Regions from separate parts of the Neisseria sp. CP9 genome, predicted to be linked through region 1. Evidence: predicted binding sites of a transcription regulator. Region 1 holds the regulator's gene; the other holds the start of a gene.

Region 1 (5,036 bases):
AAACCTGCGAAGAAGTGCATCACGCCAGTTTGTCTGCCGATAGCTAAGATGTTTTCGGGACTCAGGTTTAAGGGTGCGAAACCGAACCAAGTCGGTGTACCCACTGCGCCGAATGATACGGGTACGGAGTTCATGACCAGCGTAAAAATCGCCACTTTCAACGGATTGAAACCCAAACTCATCAGAATCGGAGCGGCAATCGCAGCAGGCGTACCGAAGCCGGATGCACCCTCAATCATAAAGGCGAACGCCCAGCCGATGATCATCAGCTGCGCCACAGGGTTCGGGCTGATGGTCGCCAGCCATTTGCGGATAATGTCGATACAGCCGGTGGTTTCCATCATGCGGTTGAACATAATCGCACCGAAAATCACGGTAATCGGCGTCAGTGTGGAAACCAGGCCGGACGCTGCGGTTGCGTTGAGCAGCATAGCGTCGTCGTTGAAATAAAACAGTTTGATGGCGTAAATCAGCGCGGCGGTAATCGGCAGCGCAATGTAGGAAGGCATACTGTTTTTCTTAACCATCAGCCAAATCAGCAGGATGATGGGAAAAATACTGAGGAATAGTGCCATGGTGAATCCTTAAATCGGCGTTGTTTATCAATTTTTATCATGATGTCGGATGCGGGAGAGATACCGAACCTTAATCTGAGAGTAATTACCAAATAAATTGGTAATACCAATTCAAAAGAATGCCGCATACTTTACGTAATACGATGTAATCGGTCAAGTGATTTATACGCGAACCGCGCGTTGCAAAATAAGGTTTTCGGTTGAGGGGAAATTAGTTTTTTATTATCAGAATATTGCAAAACGGATAAACGGGAGAAGGAGAGAAGTGTTGGAAATGCTGCAACAGGTAAATTCAAAAAGAGGTCGTCTGAAAACAGCTTCCGCTTCGTCGGTATAGTGGATTAACTTTAAATCAGGACAAGGCGACGAAGCCGCAGACAGTACAGATAGTACGGAACCGATTCACTTGGTGCTTCAGCACCTTAGAGAATCGTTCTCTTTGAGCTAAGGCGAGGCAACGCCGTACTGGTTTAAAGTTAATCCACTATATTTATGACTTGATGGAACTTGCTGTATTTGTTTTCAGCCGACCCCTTGGCAGCTTTATTCTAAAGGCTCTGCGAACCAGTCTTGCGTGGCGGTATTGGCATCAAAGACTTGTCCCATTAGCGGAGTCAACGGATTGACACCCAAGTTGCGTGCCAGCGGGATGCTTTGAAGCAGGGGTTCGTTCCAAGCGTGCAATGCCATGGCGTAGGCGCCCCAGTGGATGGGCATGAAGCGCTTGGGCGCGAGTTTCGCGGCGTAGCGGGCCGTTTGTTCGGGGAAGAGGTGGTTGTTGGGCCAATGTTCGCTGTATTGCCCGTTTTCGATGAACGCGATGTCGAATCCGTTGAATTTTTCGGCGATTTTGTCGAAATGGCTGCCTTGTGCCGAGTCGCCGTGAAAATAGAATTTTTCGCCGCCGTGTTCGATGACGAAGCTGGACCACAGGGCTTGGTTGTGGTCGGTCAGGGTTCGGGATGAATCGTGACGGGCAGGTAGTGCGGTGTAGCGGATGCCGTTGCGTTCGGTACTTTGCCACCAATCGAGTTCGGTAATGCGCTCTTGCGGCACGCCCCATTTTTTCAGCAATACGCCCATGCCGAGTGAGACGATGAAATGGCTGTTGCCTTTTGAATTGAGTGCTTGCACGCTGTCTTTTTCGAGGTGGTCGTAGTGACTGTGGGAAATCAGGATGACATCGACGGGCGGCAGTTCGTCGATTTCTGCGGGCGCAGGCTGGAAGCGTTTCATGGTGATGGGGATGGGGGAGACGGAATTGCCGAAAACGGGATCGGTAATGACGGTTTGTCCGCCGATCCGCATCAATAGGGTAGAATGCCCGAACCAGACGAAGCGGCTTTTCCCTTCGGGTGCGGCGAGGAAGGTTTGCCAATCGGGTTTGACGGTAGGCAGAGGTTTGGGCGGGCGCGTTGCCTGCGGGTCGGTCAGGATCTTCCAAAATGCGCTGACGAGGCCGGTCGGTTTCTGCTGCGGTTCGGGGTTGAAGAAGGTTTGCGTTTTCGGGTCGTAATGGTCACTTGCGGGGTAAACGGGATGTTGGTCGGGATAGAGCCAGTAGGCGAGCAGGGCGCAGGCAGTGGTCAAGGCAATGAGTTTTTTCTTGTGTTTCATAATTGGGTTTTATGAAGAAGGTCGTCTGAAAATTTTTCAGACGACCTTGGGTTCTGTTTGAAAATGGTCTCGGTATCCATCAGATGGCGTGCGAACAGCCGGACACCATTTTTTTGAGGTTTTGCGAGTCGAGGATTTTAATGTGTTTGTGTTCGACCGAAATCAAACCTTCATGATGGAACTTGGACAGCGTGCGGCTGACGGTTTCGAGCTTCAGCCCTAAATAGCTGCCGATTTCTTCGCGCGACATTCTCAGGATGAAATCGTTGGCGGCAAATCCGCGCGAATAAAGGCGTTGGGACAAGTTAAGCAAAAACGCCGCCAGGCGTTCTTCGGCGCGCATATTGCCCAAAAGCAGCATCACGCCTTGGTCGCGCACTATTTCGCGGCTCATCAACCGGAAAAAATGGCTTCTCAGGCTGGGGATGTTGTGCCCCAGCTCTTCGATGTGGGTGAAGGGCAGCTCACACACTTCGCTGTCTTCCAAAGCCACCGCGTCGCAGCTGTGGACATGGGAACAAATGCCGTCCATGCCGATGAGTTCGCCGGACATAAAAAAACCGGTAACCTGATCGCGACCGTCCTGACTGGCAACCGTGGTTTTGAAAAAACCGGCACGGATGGCAAACAGCGACGCGAAAGGCTCACCGGTGCGGAACAGATATTCACCCTTCTTCAAGCGGCGGCTCTGTCGGATGACCGCGTCCAATTGGGCAAACTCATTGGGCAAAAGCCCGACAGGCAGGCAGAGTTCACGCAGCGAACAGGAAGAACACAGGGTTTTCATCTGATGCATAGCATTGTGTGTGGTCATAAAACACCCTTAAAATTAAGGTTTTTATCCTGTCATGATTACGTAAGTTATTGACACATATCAAGACAGGTTTATCATACTGTGGCATTCTACCAAACTATCCGAAAATTGCCTAACATCATTACTCTAATCACACACACGCCATGAAAGTAATACCGATACAAAATAATCACAATAGAAACAATGACAAACCTGAGTTCGACCGCGAACTCATTGCTAGCCTTCCTTCCAGCGGTCCGCGCTACACTTCCTACCCGACAGCCGACCGTTTTCATGACGGATTTCGCGAAGCCGAATATATCAATGCCTTGAATCAGCGCGGTATGGGGGCTTTGAACAAGCCCCTTTCGCTTTATATCCACATCCCCTTCTGCAACACCATCTGTTACTACTGCGGCTGCAATAAAATCATCACCAAAGACAAAAGCCGTGCCGATGCCTACATCGAATACCTTGAAAAAGAAATGGAGCTGCTCGCCCCGCATCTGGGCGGACGGCATCAGCTCGCGCAACTGCACTTCGGCGGCGGTACGCCGACTTTCTTGAGCGACGACCAAATCGAACGCGTATTCCGCATGATACGCAAACATTTCCAACTTATCCCCGGCGGTGAATACTCCATCGAAATCGACCCGCGCAAAGTCAGCCGCGAAACCGTCCTTATGCTCGGCAAGCTCGGTTTCAACCGCATGAGTGTCGGTATTCAGGACTTTGATCCCAAAGTGCAGGAAGCGGTCAACCGCATCCAAAGCTACGATGAAACAAAAGAAGTCATCGATGCTGCACGCGAAGCGGGATTCAAATCCGTCAGCGTCGATTTGATTTACGGACTGCCGCACCAAACCGCCGAAAGCATCAAAACCACCATTGATACGGTATTGTCGCTCGATCCCGACCGCCTTGCCCTTTATCACTACGCCCACCTGCCGCATATCTTCAAGCCGCAACGCCGCATCGATACCGAAGCCGTACCCGGCAGCGAAGAAAAACTCGATATGCTGCAATACTGCGTCCAAACCCTGACCGAACGCGGCTATGTCTTCATCGGTATGGACCACTTCGCCAAACCCGATGACGAACTCTCCATCGCCCTTAAAGAAGGCTTCCTCCAGCGCAACTTCCAAGGTTACTCAACCTATGCGGACTGCGATTTGGTCGCCATCGGCGTGTCTTCCATCGGCAAAATCGGCAGCACTTATTCCCAAAACGAACGCGACATCGACGCCTACTACGCCGCACTCGATGCAGGACACCTGCCGATCATGCGCGGCTACCAGCTCAATCAGGACGACCTTTTGCGCCGCAATATCATCCAAGATTTGATGTGCCGCTTCGCCTTGGATTACCAAATCTACGAAAGCGTGTTCGGTATCCCGTTCGACCGCTATTTCAAAGACGAACTTGCCGACTTGGAACAACTCGCCTCCCTCGGACTCGTCCGCCTGAAACCGCACGGACTGACTGTTACCCCCAAAGGCCGCTTCCTGATACGCAACATCGCCATGGTGTTTGACTACCACCTGCGCCACAGGGAAACTAAAGCCCAATATTCGCAAACGGTGTAAACAGGCATGGAAAAGGTCGTCTGAAAATTTTCAGACGACCTTTGTTTTTATTTTCAATACTTTCGGGTAACATAAAACCATATTTGCCGTGTTGTCATGATTCAAGTTAATTTGCTCTAGATACGCTCCCTATGATTACCGAACAGCAAAACGATATCCTCAGCATCAATCAAGTGCAGCTTCTCCTTGCTGAAAAACGCACGGCACTTGCCGTCATGCGTACGGGTATTGCCGTGTTCGCGCTGCCTTTGTCTATTTTCAGTGCATTGATTGCGACATCGAAATGGTATGAGGTTGTCGATGTCTGGCCCTTGCTCGCGCTAGTCAGCCTGATGAACATCAGTTTGATTTTTTTCTCGGTCTATCTGATAACCCGTTCGCTCCGTAGAATGCACCAATACGACCGAATGATTGCCGACATCAAATACAACAATCAGTCTTTGCGTAAACTGCTTGAGTCATAAA
Region 2 (5,036 bases), 680 kb from region 1:
GGTTGCACTCATGGGTATTGGCGGGGGTAATGTGCAGTTTCTCGATATAGCCTTCCTCATCGGTGCGGGTATGTTGTTTGTAACCGAGTTTGTAGAGGCCGTTTTTCTTTGTCCAGCGGGCATCGCTGTCTTTACTCGGTGTGGTTTGTCCGCTGACTTGTCCTTCTTCATCAACTTCTATGGCCTGACGCTGTTTGCTGCCGGCGGTCTGAATAATGGTGGCATCAATGACGGCGGCGGATGCTTTCTCTACTTTTAGGTTTTTTTCGGTCAGTTGGCGGTTAATCAGTTCCAGCAATTCGGACAGGGTGTCGTCTTGCGCCAGCCAGTTGCGGTAGCGGCATAAGGTGCTGTAATCGGGGATGCTCAGTTCGTCAAAACGGCAAAACAGGTTGAAGTCGATGCGGGTGATGAGGCTGTGTTCGAGTTCGGGATCGGAGAGGCTGTGCCATTGTCCGAGTAGGACGGCTTTGAACATGGACAACAGGGGATAGGCGGGACGGCCGCGGTGGTCTCTAAGGTAACGGGTTCTTTGACGATTCAGGTACTGTTCGATCGGCTGCCAATCAATCACCTGATCCAACTTCAATAGTGGGAAGCGGTCGATGTGTTTGGCGATCATGGCTTGTGCGGTTTGTTGGAAGAAAGTGCTCATGAGAAATCCCCTAAATGTCTTGGTGGGAATTTAGGGGATTTTGGGGAATTTTGCAAAGGTCTCATCCTGATTGCCCGCAGAGTACGGCCAGCGCCTGAAATCATTTGGGAAAACGAACCGCTCACCTGCATCAGTCTCGGTAATTTATTGGATAACGAACGGATTTACTTCGGCAAAAACGAGATTTTTATTTGTGAAGGCAGTGAAATCAAAGCACGTCATCCTCTTCAAGATCTGATTTATTTGAGTAGGACGATGATGGCCCTTTTCGGTACTCATGTTTGGAGGCTGGAGTTTAGGGCGGACGGAAGTCAAGTTGCTTATCATTTTTATCCCAAAGCCGGCGGATTCGCTATTTTTTATAAACAACTGGTTCAAAATCATCCGCGTACCATTATGGACTGTTGGAGTGAATGGAGGAGATAGGCAGTTTGGGGCTGCAAATGAATATAGTGGATTAACTTTAAACCAGTACGGCGTTGCCTCGCCTTAGCTCAAAGAGAACGATTCTCTAAGGTGCTGAAGCACCAAGTGAATCGGTTCCGTACTATCTGTACTGTCTGCGGCTTCGTCGCCTTATCCTGATTTAAATTTAATCCACTATAATTTTAGCCTTAGGTGCGTTTATTTTCTTTGAGTACATAAAAGGTCGTCTGAAACCTGTTTCAGACGACCTTTTATTGTAAAAATCTATAAATTTAATAGATAATAACTAATCTCATATTATCAAGCTAGAAAAGATAACCCGCTGATTAGCTTGATATTTAATATAGTTAAATTATGTTAACTAAAACATACGCTATCCAAACCTGATTTCACAATTGATTTAAATCATAATATATTGTGTCCAAATCTCTAAAATACCCGAAATCATACTAGATATTGATTTTCGAATAACAAACTACAAGAGTCGAGGAACGCAAAATGCCGAAAATCCCTGAGTTGGTTTGTCCCGCCGGTAATCTGCCTGCTTTGAAGACGGCGGTGGACAATGGCGCGGACACGGTTTATATGGGGCTGAAAGATGCGACAAATGCGCGCAATTTTCCGGGGCTGAATTTCGATATGAAATCGGCGCAGGAAGGAGTGGCTTACGCACATGCGCGTGGCCGCAATGTGTTGATGGCAATCAATACTTTTGCCCAGGCGGGGCAAATCGAGCGGTGGCATCGGGCTGTCGATACGGCGGTGCAGCTGGGGGCGGACGCGATAATCGTCGCCGACCCTGCGATTATGGCTTATGCCGCCGAGCGTCATCCTGATTTGAGGCTGCACATGTCGGTGCAGGGTTCGGCGACCAATTATGAAGCCATCAATATAATGAAGGAGCTGTTTGGCATCCGCCGTGCCGTGCTGCCGCGCGTTTTGACGGTCGATCAGGTCAAGCATGTGATTGACAATACAGATGTGGAAATCGAAGTGTTCGGTTTCGGCAGCCTGTGCGTGATGGTGGAAGGCCGCTGCATCTTGTCGAGCTATGCGACGGGCGAATCGCCGAATATGCAAGGCGTGTGTTCGCCGGCGAAGGCGGTGCGCTGGGAGCAGTTGCCCGACCGCATGAACGTGCGGCTGAACCAGGTGTTAATCGACCAGTACAAACCGGACGAACCGGCAGGCTATCCGACCTTGTGCAAAGGCCGTTTTGAAGTCAATGACGAAACCTATTACGCGCTGGAAGAGCCGACCAGCCTGAATGTTTTGGAAATGTTGCCCGAACTCATCAAAATCGGTGTATCCGCCATCAAAATCGAAGGCCGCCAGCGCAGCCCGATGTACACGGCGCAGGTTACCAAATCGCTGCGGCAGGCTTTAGACGCGGCCGTTGCCGATCCGGTGCATTTCAAAGTCAATCCGGTGTGGAACAACGCGCTGAGCAAGATTTCGGAAGGGCATCAGACGACCTTGGGCGCATACAGCCGTCCGTGGAAATAAGGGAGGAGGAAAAATGAATCCGATGAAATTATCGTTGGGGCCGGTTTTGTTTTTCTGGCAGAAGGAAGCCTTGCTGGAATTTTACGCTGGCATACTGGATGCGCCGGTGGACACCATTTATCTGGGCGAAGTGGTGTGTTCGCGCCGCCAGAAAATGCGTTTTGCCGACTGGGTCAGCCTGGCGGAAGATTTGGCGGAAAGCGGCAAAGAGATTATTTTGTCGTCGCAGGTGCTGCTGGAAAGCGAATCCGATTTGAAACGCCTGCGCAAAATAACTGGGCAGGACAAATTCAAAGTCGAAGCCAACGACATGGGCGCGGTCAAATTGGCGCGCGAACACGGCATTCCGTTTGTCGTCGGCGCCAGCCTGAACATTTACAACGAAAGCACGCTGGCACTGTTCCAAAAACTGGGCGCATACCGCTGGATTGCGCCGTCTGAGTTGAGCCGCGACAAAGTTGCTGAAATCATCAAGGCTTCAGACGACATCGAAACGGAATTGTTTGCTTGGGGCAAAATGCCGCTTGCTTATTCGTCGCGCTGCTTTACCGCGCGGCATTACAACCTGAACAAAGACGGCTGCGAATTCCGCTGCTTGGATTACGAGCAAGGCATGGACATGAATACCCGCGAAGGCAAACCGTTTTTAACCATCAACGGCATCCAAACCATGTCTTACGGCTGCCAAAACCTGCTGCCGCACCATGAGGATTTGCGGCAAATCGGCGTGAACATGCTACGCCTGTCGCCGCAAATGTACGGCATGGTGGAAATCGTCCGTATCCACCGCGACGTATTGGACGGCAAAACCGCCCTGGCGGATGCGCTGCCCGAATTGGAAAGACTGACCACCGGCACGCTGGTGGACGGCTATTGGCACGGCCAGCCGGGTATCGAAGCCGTGAAGGAGGAATATTATGGCGTTGCCTGAAATCGTATTGCCCAAATGGGCGGGAAAAATCGGCGGAAAATTACCGGGCAGGCCACCGCGCTTCGCTTTGGTTTTTGCCCTCAACACCATGCTCAAACGCGGATTGCTGCCCGCCGACATGAGCCTGTTTGACGGCCGCACCTTTGAAATCGACGTATTGGACGCGGGCATCAAGGTGCGTTTCACTGCCAATGCCGAAAAATTCATCGACGCGGATTTCTTCGGTACGCCCGATTTGCGCCTTGCCGCCAACGGCATCGACTTTATGCGCATGATGATGCGCGAGGAAGACCCGGATACTTTGTTCTTCAACCGCAAACTGCAAATTGAAGGCGATACCGAGCTTGGGCTGATTACCAAAAACCTGCTCGACAGCGTGGACTGGCCGTTCGGAGATTGGTTTTTGAAGCGGCAGTTGTCCGACTGAACGCAGGGTTTCACATTTGGATTTGAAGTGCAAAGATTTTCCAAGCAGAAAGTCTAGTGCACATTAGTGGGAGCAGGGATCAAATGAAAATACCAATGAGCCGCTTTGACAGTATTTTTTGAAAGGGAAGGATTTCAGGCAAATTTATACATGTCCTGGTACACCATATACAGTAGTGCCGAACAACACACCCACATAAACGTTGTGTTATCCGGCACCAAATGAGGTACTTCTTAAACGGGTTTGCTCAATTAAATTAGATGTTGCACTTAAAATCCAGATCTTCTACTTTGATCATCTATCGTAACGGAGCAAACTTAGTGCCTATCATGTTGTTGCATATGTTCCATCCAGAATTCGGCATTCTCAATCCCTGCTACACGCGGGTCGAACACCGGATCAAGGCCGGCTTGTTTCTGGCAGTCGTAATCATGCAGCGCACGTAAGGCGGGTTTACTGAGAAATACAATGGCAATAAGGTTGAGATAACACATACTGCCGAAGCCTATATCACCCAAGCCCCACATCAGGCTGGCGGACTGTACGCTACCGATAAATACGACCGCTAAAAACACCACCCGCAGAATCATACTGAGTATCGGGTATTTCAGCTTTTGGTCGAGATAAAGCAGCGCAGTTTCGGCGATGTAGTAATAAGCCAGCAGGCAGGTGAAAGCGAAGAAGAAGATACCGACCGCCACAAATGCGCCGCCGAAATCGCCGAACACAGTACCCAATGCAGCCTGCGTGTAAGCAGAGCCGGCTTCCACGCCGGGAATATTTTCCACAAGCGGCGTTTCCATGCCGTTCGGATGCACGTTATACATACCGGTAATCAGAATCATGATAGCAGTCGAGGTACAGACAATCACGGTATCGATATACACCGAAAAGCCTTGCACCAAACCTTGTTTCACGGGATGGCTTACTTCAGCGGCAGCTGAGCTGAACGTCGCTTCTCCCGCACCGGCTACATTAGAGAACACGGCACGTCGTACACCCCAGGAAATCGCGCTGCCTACAATTCCGCCAAATACCGCGTCTGTGCCAAATGCGCTACCTATAATCAGGTTTAAAGTTTCGGGAATTTT

Evidence for each region. Region 1 encodes FNR, which switches genes on or off when oxygen is low (the NO sensors DNR and NnrR bind a similar motif). Its sites were predicted from a motif close to TTGATNNNNATCAA; they were not measured.
Region 2: a site for FNR is predicted at 1,477-1,490, ahead of ubiU (ubiquinone anaerobic biosynthesis protein UbiU). Genes of this name have one in related genera too.

What each region holds. Positions count from the first base shown of each region.
Region 1 covers NZ_CP180502.1:1,916,780-1,921,815, forward strand. Annotated here, with positions in the region: gene ACMYUL_RS09160 (L-lactate permease) at 1-575, opposite strand, end outside; gene ACMYUL_RS09165 (MBL fold metallo-hydrolase) at 1,119-2,192, opposite strand; gene fnr (fumarate/nitrate reduction transcriptional regulator Fnr) at 2,272-3,006, opposite strand; gene hemN (oxygen-independent coproporphyrinogen III oxidase) at 3,150-4,571, shown strand; gene ACMYUL_RS09180 (hypothetical protein) at 4,703-5,035, shown strand.
Region 2 covers NZ_CP180502.1:2,601,278-2,606,313, forward strand. Annotated here, with positions in the region: gene ACMYUL_RS12555 (IS5 family transposase) at 1-655, opposite strand, end outside; gene ACMYUL_RS12560 (hypothetical protein) at 635-1,081, shown strand; gene ubiU (ubiquinone anaerobic biosynthesis protein UbiU) at 1,580-2,587, shown strand; gene ACMYUL_RS12570 (U32 family peptidase) at 2,601-3,518, shown strand; gene ubiT (ubiquinone anaerobic biosynthesis accessory factor UbiT) at 3,505-3,945, shown strand; gene ACMYUL_RS12580 (alanine/glycine:cation symporter family protein) at 4,263-5,036, opposite strand, start outside.